DNA from 3 places in the Solicola agrisoli genome. Region 1 is predicted to be linked to each of the others. Evidence: riboswitches for the same ligand, from Rfam matches in the RefSeq annotation. Region 1 holds a riboswitch; each other region holds the start of a gene.

Region 1 (3,607 bases):
CGAGCAGGTGGGTGGCGCGCACGCCGAAGACGTCCTGGACGGTCCGCGCCGTGAGCGCGACCTCGGGCGGTCCGGCGGTCAGGACGCCGCCGTCGTGCAGCACCACGACGTGGTCGAAGTGGGAGGCGGCCAGGCCGAGGTCGTGGATCGCGGTGAGCACGGTGCGTCCGGTGGCCCGCAGCTGGTGCAGCAGCTCGACCTGGTGCCGGACGTCGAGGTGGTTGGTGGGCTCGTCGAGGACGATCAGGTCGCAGTCCTGCACGAGCCCGCGCGCCAGGCTCACGCGGCGTCGCTCGCCGCCGGACAGGTCGGCGCACGCCCGGTCGACCGCGTCGGCCATGCCCACCCGGTCCAGCGCCTCGAGCGCGAGGCGTCGGTCGTCCGCGCCGCGGGACCACGGCGGCCGGTAGGGCAGCCGTCCCAGAGCGACGAGCTCGCCCACGCGCATGTCGGCCGGCGGCTGCTCCTCCTGGGCGACGTAGGCGATCTCGCGGGCGCGCTCCCGCGCCGACATGCCATGGACGTCGCGTCCGTCGATCTCGGCCCTGCCGGACACCGGGGCGAGCAGGCCCGAGAGCGTGCGCAGCAGCGTCGACTTGCCCGACCCGTTGACGCCCACGACCGCGACCATCTGCCCGGTGCCGACGTCGAGGTCGACGTCGTGCAGCACGGTGCGTCCACCCACCGCGCAGGCGAGGGACCGTGCCCGCATCGCGACGGCGTGGGCGCTCACGACTCGCCGCCGAACCGGTACTGACGACGGCCCAGGAGCACCAGGAAGATCGGCGCGCCGACGATGCCGGTGACGACGCTCAGCGGCACCTCCTGCGGGCTGACGGCGGTGCGCGCGACGACGTCCACCCACAGCAGGAACAGCGCGCCGGCGAGGGCGGCGAGCGGCAGCACCGCACGGTGACCGGTGCCGACGACCAGGCGCGCCAGGTGCGGCACCACCAGACCCACGAACCCGATGCCGCCCGAGACCGCGACGAGCACCCCGACCAGCACCGCGCTGAGCACGAACAACGTCACCCGCAGCGCACGCACGGGGACCCCCACGGCGCTCGCGGTGTCGTCGCCGGTCGCGAGCGCGTCCAGCCAGCCGTGCAGCCCCAGCACCACGACGGTCGCGACGAGCACCGCGACGACGGGCGGCACCAGCTGCGCCCAGGTCGACCCGGCCAGTGAGCCGAGCAGCCAGAACAGCACCGACTGGGTGGCCCGCGGCTCGTCGCTGAGGAACACCAGGAAGCTCGAGACCGACGAGAACGCCGACGACATGACCACGCCGGTCAGCACGAGCCGCAGCGGCGTCAGCCCGCCCTGCGCGATCGAGATGCCGAACACCAGGACGGACGCGGCCAGCGCGCCGAGCAGCGCACCCACCGACAGCGCCCAGACGCCGAGGCCGCCGAGCACGCCGAGCGCGATCACGAGGGTGGCGCCGACGCCCGCGCCGGCCGAGACCCCGAGGAGGTACGGGTCGGCCAGGGGGTTGCGCACCAGCGTCTGCATCGTCGCTCCGGCGATCGCCAGGCCCGCCCCCACCACCATCGACATCAGCACCCGCGGCGCGCGCAGCTCCCACACGATGGCGTCGTACACGGGGTCGTCGCCCGGCCGGCCCTGGAGCAGCCGCGACTGCAGGACGTCGACCACCCCGGACGGGCGCAGCGGCTCCGAGCCGAGCCCGAGCGAGACCACCGCGGAGAACGCCGTCAGCGCCACCATCGCGGCGTACAGCAGCACGACGCCGGCGCGCCGCGCGGCGGTCGGTGGGCGGAACGGGGCCACAGTGGCCATGACGGGGTCTCGAATCGGATCTGGGGCCCGGTTCGCGGGGCCCGACGGTCACGTCGAGCCAGCCGGTCTTCGGACTCGGGATCGACCCGGCGGGACACCTTCCCGGGCTTGTCGCCCAGTGGCACGTCGTCCCGCCAGTCACCCTCACCGCTGCGCGTCAGCTCCGGATTCCCACCGGATTCCCGCACACCCACAGGCGTGTTCTGGCTCGGCCCGGACGCTAGCACACCGTCGCAGGGCCTACCCTGTCGTCGTGCCCACGCCTGCGAACCCGACGTCCGGCGCCCTGCGCTGGGCGCGCGCGTCGTTCGTGGCCGCGGCGACGGTGGTCGTCGCGGTGCTCGCGCACCACCTCGCGGGCGGCATGGCGGCCCCGACGTGGGTGCTCGCCGGCGTGGTCGTCGGTGCGGCCGTGCTCGCGCACCGGCTGAGTGCGCACCGGTGGAGCACCCGCGAGCTGGTCGCGGTGTTCGTCGCCGCCCAGGGGGCGCTGCACCTCGCGTGCACCCTCGGCGGACCGATGCCGATGGACGGCGCGCCGTCCGCGCCGCTGATGCTCGCCACGCACGCCTGCGCGACGGCGCTGTCGGTCGCCGCGGTCCGTCACGGCGAGGCGGTGCTGTGGTCGCTCGTCGAGGTGCTCGCCATGCGGCCGGTGCTCGCGCTGTCGTCGCCGGCCGGCGTGCCCGTCGTCGGCCCGCGCACCGCCGCGGCCACCACGCGCGACCGTCGCCTGGTGTCGCAGGTCCTGCCGCACGTCGCACCGGTCCGGGGCCCGCCGGCCTGACCGGCACCGCGCGTCGCGTGGTGCCCGCACGCCCTCACGGCCGCCACCACCCAGGACGACGATGACCACGACCGACCCCGCGACCACCCTCGAGACCGACGACCTCGACCGCCCACCGACCCGGCGCGCCTCGCTGCGCCCCCTGCTCACCCGCCTGCACTTCTACGCCGGGATCTTCGTCGGCCCGTTCATCGTGGTCGCGGCGCTCTCTGGCCTGCTCTACGCCGTCTCGCCTCAGATCGAGCAGGTCGTGCACGCCGACCAGGTCGGCACCGACTCCCGCGGACCCGAGCGGACGCTCGCCGAGCAGGTCGACGCCGCCCGCGCCGTCCGGCCCGACCTGCCCCTGCTCGCGGTGCGACCCGCCGCCGAGCCCGGCCAGACCACCCGTGTCCTGTTCGACGGCGGTCGCACCGCCGACAGCGAGCGCCAGGCGATGTTCGTCGACCCCGTCACCGCCGAGACGCAGGGTGAGCTGACCGTCTACGGATCGTCCGGGTCGCTCCCGACCCGCACCTGGATCAGCAACCTGCACCGCAGCCTGCACCTCGGCGACGTCGGCCGCCTGTACTCCGAGCTGGCCGCGTCCTGGCTGTGGGTGGTCGCCGTGGTCGGCGTCGCCCTGTGGTGGACCGGTCGCCGGCGCGGGTCACGGCTGCGACCGTACAGAGACGGTGGACCCCGTCGCCGCACGCTGTCGTGGCACGGAGCCACCGGCACCTGGATCGTCCTGGGCATGCTGATGCTGTCGGCCACGGGCCTGACCTGGTCCCAGCACGCCGGCGCGAACGTCACCGAGCTGCGCACGGCGCTCAGCTGGTCGACGCCCGCGGTCACGTCCGACCTGGCGACCGGCACCGGCGACACCGGCGAGCACGAGGGCCACTCCGACCACGGCGGCGGCGCGTCCGAGACCGCACCGGTCGGCGACGAGCCCGGCGTCGGGTTCGACGCCGCCCGTCAGGCGGCCACCGTCGAGGGCCTGTCGGGGCCGCTCGAGATCACCGCACCCACGAG
Region 2 (3,607 bases), on a different contig from region 1:
CGCGCCGGACGTGCTGACGATCACCGCCGTGATCAGCGCGGTGACGGTGAGCAGCAGTACGCGCACGACGCCGACGTCGATGCCGAGGGTGGACGCTGCGTCCTGCCCGAACGCGAACGCGTCGAGGGCCGAGGCCGTCAGCAGGCACACCACGAGCCCGAGGCCGACGACGGCCGTGCACACCGCGACGTCGGTCCAGCTCGCGCTGCTCAGCGACCCGAGCAGCCAGAACAGGACGCCGCGGGTCTGCTCGGCGTCGGCGGCGGTGAACACGATGAACGACGTCAGCGCCGAGAACAGCTGGGTGGCGGCGACGCCCGCGAGCACGACTCGGTCGGTGGTGCCGCCGGCGGCCCATGCCAGGGCGAGCACCAGCGCGAATGCGACGAGGGCGCCTGCGAACGCGCCCGTCGTGAGGCCGACGGCACCGGCGCCCACTCCGAGGACGACGACCGTGACGGCCCCGGTCGACGCGCCAGAGGAGATGCCGAGCACGAACGGGTCGGCGAGCGGGTTGCGCAGCAGCGATTGCAGGATCGCCCCGCACACCGCGAGGCCCGCGCCGCAGACCGCGGCGAGCAGCGTCCGGGGCAGGCGCAGGTCCCACACGATGCCCTGCTGGATGCGGCTCAGGTCGGTCGAGCCGAGCCCGGCCCGGTCGCCGACGACGCCGAGCACGTCGCGCACGGACATGTCGGATGGCCCGATGGTGATCGCCGTGGCGGCCGAGAGCACGAGTACGACGACGCCCGCGGCCCAGACCGCGGCCGTGGTGCCGGTGCCCCGGACCGCCGCGCCGGCCACCGTCAGCTGCCGAGACCGAGCTCGCGGATGCCTGCGGCGAGCTTCTCGGTGCCGTCGACGGTGCGGATCGAGGGGTTGAGGTCGCCGCCGGCCACCTGGACGTAGCGCTTCTCCTTCACCGCGGTCATCTCGCGCGTGACGGGGTTGGTCTCCAGGAACTTGATCTTGGCGGCCGCGGACTCCGCGGTCGGCTCTTGCGGGTGAGGTCGCCGAGCACCAGGACGTCGGGGTCGCGGTCGGCGACGGTCTCCCAGTTCACCTGCGGCCACTCCGAGGTGGTCTCGTCGAAGACGTTCGTGGCACCGAGCGCACGGGTCATGACACCGGGCGCACCGCAGCACCCGGCCAGGTACGGCGACTCGGCGTTGGCGAACCAGTAGGCGACGTCGACTCCGCTCGCGTCGATGGACTCGCTGGCGGCGGTCATCCGGGCCTCGAGGGACGCGACGAGCTCCTCGCCGCGCTCGGGGACGCCGAAGATCGTCGCCAGCTCGGTGATCTCCTCGTAGACGACGTCCATCTCGAGCCGGGACGAGCGTGCGCCGTCGTCCTCGCCGTCGTCGGTCTTGCCGCACTCGGCGGGCGACAGGTACGACGGGACGCCCAGCTTCTCCAGGTCGGCGGGCGTCGTGACGCCGCCCTCGCCGAGCGTCCCCGCGAAGGAGGCGGTGACGAGGTCGGGCTCGGTCTCGAGCACCCGCTCGTACGACGGCGCGTTGTCGGCCAGGCGGGGGATGCCATCGTTGGCCGCGGCGAGGTCGGGCAGGACGGGGTCGGTCCAGGTGGCGGTACCGACCATCCGGTCGCCCAGACCGAGCGACAGCAGGATCTCGGTCGAGCCCTGGTTCAGCGAGACGGCCCGCTGCGGAGGGGCCTCGACGACGACGTCGCGGCCGCAGTCGTCCACGGTGACCGGGAAGCCGGCGGCACCGCCCGACGCGGCGGGCTGCCCGGCGTCGTCCGAGGACGAGCCGCAGCCCGTCACGAGGACGCCGGCGAGAGCGAGGGACAGCAGGGCGGGGGTGGGGAGGCGCACGGAGGGTCCTTCGAGGTCGAGGACCCGGTCGCGTGGTCCTGCGGTGACCTCGCGACGGTGTGCCGCAAGGGCCAGCAGGTCTTCGGACTCGGGGTCGTCCGGGTCGAGACGCCTTCCCGGGCCGGTGGCCCAGTGGCTGCGGACGTGTCCGCGTGCCTCGCCCGTCGCCCACACCGCTGCGCGTCAGTCCCGGACTCTCACCGGGTTCCCTGCCCATCTCAATGGGTTGACTGGCACGCCGAACCTAGCAAACGCACAATGCCCACCGGCATGACTCCCGCAACCGGACGGTCTCGAACTGACGCCCGGTCACACTAGTTCGACGCGGATCAGCCCTACCCGCGATCGTCACCGGTGCCGCTTGCCCTAACCTCCCACGGCCGCCGGCGTTTCAGAATCGATCCCCTTCGGGACGCTGGCCGCCGTCCACGACCAGAAGGGAAGTGGCACCGGTCAGGGTTGGGCTCTGAGGTCCTATTGACGAGTTGGCTTGGGCGTTCCGAACGCGGTACACGGCGCGAGGCCCCGATCGTTTGACCCAGTAAGGTTCAAACGATTGGCTCGGTCTATCTCTGCGACGGTTCAAGAACGACGTGTGGCGAGTCCTGCGCCAATCGCGTGCTGCGGACACAGATTGGAGATGCGCGTGCCGTTGGTGTCGGTCGTGTCATGGAGCCCGACGCGGTTTCACGACGCCCTAGACGCGCGCGGGCTGTCGGCCAATGAATTGGCCACGATGGTAGGGGTTAACTCATCAACGATCCGCTCGTATCGGCGCGGCGCGACCGCTCCCAGCCCTCCGGTCCTGGTGCGGATTGCAGCAGCACTTGAGCTGCCGATCGCCGACCTCGCCCCAGCAAGCCCGCACCCGTCGCTGCATGAGTTGCGCTGGCTTGCTGGCCACACCGTTGCCTCGATCGCCGCGAAGGTCGAAGTCACCCGAGGTCAAGCAAGCGCCATCCTCGGCGGACGGGCGCCACTGAAGCAAACCGATAAGTGGGCACGTGCACTCGGGGTCAGCGAGATGGCTGTCGAAGCCGCAACCCGCAAAGTCCCCCATCGCTCCGAGGTTGGGCCACGCACGGTGGCTGACTCAGTGTCTGGGCCCCCAGACGCTTGGGCCTTGAGTGTGCGAGTCGCGTCCAGCACTCTGACAAAGCCCCTGACTCCGACGCAACTCAACGTCCTGCAGATGCTGTGCAGCGACCTGTCTACCATCAAGATGGCAGCCGAGCTCGGCGTCACCCGAAACACCCTTCGCACACACATTCGCAATGTCTACGCCCGCCTCGGACCCGAGGTGAATTCTCGTCGTGCCGCACGACGGTTCGTGCTTCGGGCCCTGTGACTCCATACCGACCGCAGGCGGCTCCCGCTGTGACAAAGGGTGCCGCCTATTCGATATTCGGCATGTTCGGCGGTCTAGGCCTGCGCCAAAGAATGCTGGACGATACTGGACCGGCGCGCCCACTGCGGTAACTTCTCCGAGGCCTGCAGCGGGACGCGTTCTGTTCATGGTGCGGGGCTATCGCTTCAGCGCGGCCGCACGGGCCATAGCCCCGACTTAGCCTCAGTGTGCCTACCTGAGAGGTGCGGGCGCCACTGACAGCGTGCGGTTGCGCGATCGGAATTCGGGGGTGCCAAACGCCCGCCGCAGGATCGGACCCGCAGCGTCGGCGCATGTCACGCGCAAGAGACAACGGTGGGGTCGGCCAACGACGGCAGATTCCTGACCGGTGGCGGACGTACGCCTGGGTCGCTCTCATC
Region 3 (3,607 bases), on a different contig from region 1:
GTAGAGGTGGGAGCCGCGGACGTCGACGGACTGGCCGACGGCCTGCGCGGACTCCAGCGCGCGACCCACCAGGATCACGGCGGCCTGCCGCAGGCCGGCCTCCTCGACGGCGTCGGCGATGTCGGCGAGCGTCCCGACGAGGACCAGCTCGCCCGGCTGGGACGCGCGGTGCACCACGACGACGGGGCAGTCGGCGCCGTACTCAGGGACGAGGTCGTCCACGAGCACGCGGATGCGGGTGATGGCGAGGTGGAGGGCGAGGGTGGCGCGGGTCGCGGCCAGCTGCGGGAGCGCCTCGGTGGCCGGCATCCTCGTCGACCGCGCCTGCGTGCGGGTGAGGACGACGGTCTGCGCCACCTCGGGCACGGTCAGCTCGGCGCCGACGAGGGCGGCGGCCGCGGCGTAGGCGGGGACGCCGGGCGTCACGTCCCAGGGCACGCCGGCGAGGTCGAGGCGGCGGGCCTGCTCGGTCATCGCGGAGTAGACCGACGGGTCGCCCGAGCAGAGGCGGACGACGTCCTGGCCGGCCTCGTGAGCCGAGACCAGCGTGGCGGTGATCTGGTCGAGGTCGAGGTGCTGGGTGTCGACGAGCGTGGCGTCGTCGGGGCACAGCGCGAGCACCTCGGGGTCGACGTACGTGCCCGCGTAGACGCAGACGGGCGTCGAGCCGAGCAGCCGGGCGGCGCGGACGGTGAGGAGGTCGGCGGCCCCGGGGCCCGCGCCGACGAAGTGGACGGTCACGCCCTCATGCTCCACTGCACCACCGCGCGCGCCGGGGCCCACCCGGTGAACCCGCCGATCGCGTCGGCGTGCTCCACCGACAGCCGGGTCAGCTCCCCGCCGTGCTCGACGTACGCCCGGTGCAGCCGCGCCTCGGTCTCCAGCGTGACGCCGTGCGCCACCAGCCGACCGCCCGGACGCAGCGCCGCGACGCACGCCTCGAGCAGCCCGTCGACGGTCGCGCCGCCGCCGACGAAGACGGCGTCGGGTGCGGGCAGCCCGGCCAGGGCGTCGGGCGCGCGACCGGTCACCACCTGCAGCGCGGGGACGCCGAGCGCCGACGCGTTGCGGGCGATCCGCTCGGCGCGGACGGGGTCGCCCTCGACGGCGACGGCCCGGTTGCGGGGGTGCGCCCGCATCCACTCGATGCCGAGCGACCCGGCGCCCGCGCCGACGTCCCACAGCAGCTCGCCCGGCGTCGGGGCGAGCCGGGCCAGGGCGGACGCGCGGACGTCGCGCTTGGTCAGCTGGCCGTCGTGCTCGAACGCGTCGTCGGGCAGGCCGGGCAGGGACGCGTGGACGACGGCCGGGTCGTCCACCGCGCACGTCAGCGCCACGACGTTCAGCGGCGGTGAGTCGCCGTCGAGGGCGTCGGCGCGGGCGTGGTCGGTGCGCGACTCCGCGGGCCCGGCGAGGTCGCCCAGCACCGTCATCGCGCTGGCGCCGTACCCGAGGCGTGTCAGCAGGTCGGCGACGACGGCGGGCGTCGACCCGTCGGACGACAGCAGCAGCAACCGGCGTCCGGGCGCCACCCAGCGGGACAGCACGGACGGGTCGCGGCCCACGAGCGTCACCACGTCGTACGTCTCTGACGGCCAGCCCATCCGCGCGCCGGCGAGGGCGGCGGACGACACGTGCGGGTGCACGACGACGCCGGCGGTGCCCAGCAGGTCGACGAGCGTCGCGCCGATGCCCGAGACGAACGGGTCGCCGGACGCGAGCGCGACGACGGCCCTGCCCTCGGTCGAGGCGAGCAGCGCGGGGAGTCCCTCGCGCAGCGGCGACGGCCACGCCTCGCGCCGCTGACCGGCGACGTCGGGGACGAGCGCCAGGTGCCGGGCGCCGCCGAGCAGCACGTCGGCGTGGAGGACGAGTGCCTGCGGACCCGGCGCCAGGCCCTCCCAGCCGTCCGCACCGATCCCGACGACGTGCACGAGCGGGGCCATGGCCCGCAACCCTAGGCCGTGGACGGGCTCGCGAGCAGCCCCGGTCCCGGGTCTACGATGAGGGCGGCAGCACGACCGAGGTGCCCCGTCAGGGGATAATCGGGAAGCCGGTGGGAGTCCGGCACAGGCCCGCTGCGGTGACCTGGGAGCCGCCGACCGGCGCGAGAGCGCAGCCACTGGGACGAGAGCCCCGGGAAGGCGGTCGGTGGGTGACGATCAGGAAGTCCGAAGACCGGCCCCGGGACGCTGCCACCGAACCGTCCACGACAGCGGGAGCCTGTTCAGTGATCGGCACCACCCACCTCTCCACGGACCTCTACGACGTCATCGGCAGGCGCCGCGACGTCCGCGCGGAGTTCTCCGGCGAGCCGCTCGACGACGACGTGCTGATGCGCGTCCTCGGCGCTGCCCACCAGGCGCCGAGCGTCGGGCTCACCCAGCCGTGGGACTTCGTCGTCGTCCGCGACCCCGCCACCCGCGGGACGTTCGCCGACCACGTCGTCCAGCAGCGCACCGCGTACGCCGACTCGCTCGACGACGACCGCGCCACCACGTTCGCGCCGATCAAGGTCGAGGGCGTCCGCGAGTCGAGCGCCGGCGTCGTCGTGACGTACGACCCCACGCGCGGCGGTCCGTCGCCGCTCGGGCGCCACACCATCGCCGACACCGGCCTGTACTCGACGTGCCTGGCCATCCAGAACCTCTGGCTCGCCGCCACCGCCGAGGGCCTCGGCGTCGGGTGGGTGTCGTTCTACCGCGAGCCGTTCCTGTCCTCCCTCGTCGGGCTGCCCACGCACGTCCGCCCCGTCGCGTGGCTGTGCATCGGCCCGGTCGAGCAGCTGCAGGAGACCCCCGACCTGCTCCGGCACGGCTGGCGCGAGCGCCGTCCGCTGGGTCACGCCGTCCACGCCGAGCGCTGGACCCGACGCCCGGAGGCGACCCGATGAACCGCTTCCCGTTCACCGCCGTCGTCGGCGCCGACGACATGGCCCTCGCCCTGACGCTGTCGGCCGTCTCTCCGGCCATCGGCGGCGTGCTCGTGCGCGGCGAGAAGGGCACCGCCAAGTCGACGATGGTCCGCGCGCTGCCCGACCTGCTGCCGCCCATCGACGTGATCACCGCCGACCGGTTCTCCAGCGACCCGGCCGACCCGTCGCCCCTCAGCCCCGACGGCCCGTTCGCCGCCGACGCCCCGACGTCGACGCGCGCCGTGCGCCTCGTCGAGCTGCCCGTCGGCGCCACCGAGGACCGCGTGCTCGGCTCGATCCACCTGGAGAAGGCCCTGACGAGCGGCGTCAGCGAGTACGAGCCCGGCCTGCTCGCCGCCGCGCACCGCGGGATCCTCTACGTCGACGAGGTCAACCTGCTGCACGACCACCTCGTCGACCTCCTGCTCGACGCCGCCGCGATGGGCCGCTCGACGGTCGAGCGCGACGGCGTCTCGGTGAGCCACGCCGCCCAGTTCGTGCTCGTCGGGACGATGAACCCCGAGGAGGGCGAGCTGCGCCCGCAGCTGCTCGACCGCTTCGGCCTCACCGTCGAGGTGGCCGCGCCGCGCGACCCGTCGGTCCGCGTCGAGGTCGTCCGCCGCCGCCTGGCCTACGAGCAGGACCCCACCGCCTTCACCGCCCGCTACGCCGGCGCCGAGCGCGAGCTCGGTG

The links. Region 1 has a riboswitch for cobalamin ahead of ACI6PP_RS00670 (FecCD family ABC transporter permease). Riboswitches for the same ligand answer to the same signal wherever they lie in the genome.
Region 2: it holds a riboswitch for cobalamin, as region 1 does, so the genes downstream of both, ACI6PP_RS22745 (ABC transporter substrate-binding protein) here and ACI6PP_RS00670 (FecCD family ABC transporter permease) in region 1, are expected to answer to the same signal.
Region 3: it holds a riboswitch for cobalamin, as region 1 does, so the genes downstream of both, bluB (5,6-dimethylbenzimidazole synthase) here and ACI6PP_RS00670 (FecCD family ABC transporter permease) in region 1, are expected to answer to the same signal.

The regions. Positions count from the first base shown of each region.
Region 1 covers NZ_JBMGQR010000001.1:130,183-133,789, forward strand. The annotation lists gene ACI6PP_RS00665 (ABC transporter ATP-binding protein) at 1-733, opposite strand, end outside; gene ACI6PP_RS00670 (FecCD family ABC transporter permease) at 730-1,803, opposite strand; cobalamin riboswitch at 1,847-2,026, opposite strand; gene ACI6PP_RS00675 (hypothetical protein) at 2,057-2,590, shown strand; gene ACI6PP_RS00680 (PepSY-associated TM helix domain-containing protein) at 2,652-3,607, shown strand, end outside.
Region 2 covers NZ_JBMGQR010000128.1:1,146-4,752, forward strand. The annotation lists gene ACI6PP_RS22735 (FecCD family ABC transporter permease) at 1-804, opposite strand, end outside; gene ACI6PP_RS22740 (hypothetical protein) at 807-932, opposite strand; gene ACI6PP_RS22745 (ABC transporter substrate-binding protein) at 929-1,840, opposite strand; cobalamin riboswitch at 1,897-2,090, opposite strand; gene ACI6PP_RS22750 (helix-turn-helix domain-containing protein) at 2,481-3,188, shown strand.
Region 3 covers NZ_JBMGQR010000017.1:39,030-42,636, reverse strand. The annotation lists gene cobM (precorrin-4 C(11)-methyltransferase) at 1-741, opposite strand, end outside; gene cbiE (precorrin-6y C5,15-methyltransferase (decarboxylating) subunit CbiE) at 738-1,946, opposite strand; cobalamin riboswitch at 2,026-2,184, shown strand; gene bluB (5,6-dimethylbenzimidazole synthase) at 2,231-2,893, shown strand; gene ACI6PP_RS08690 (VWA domain-containing protein) at 2,890-3,607, shown strand, end outside.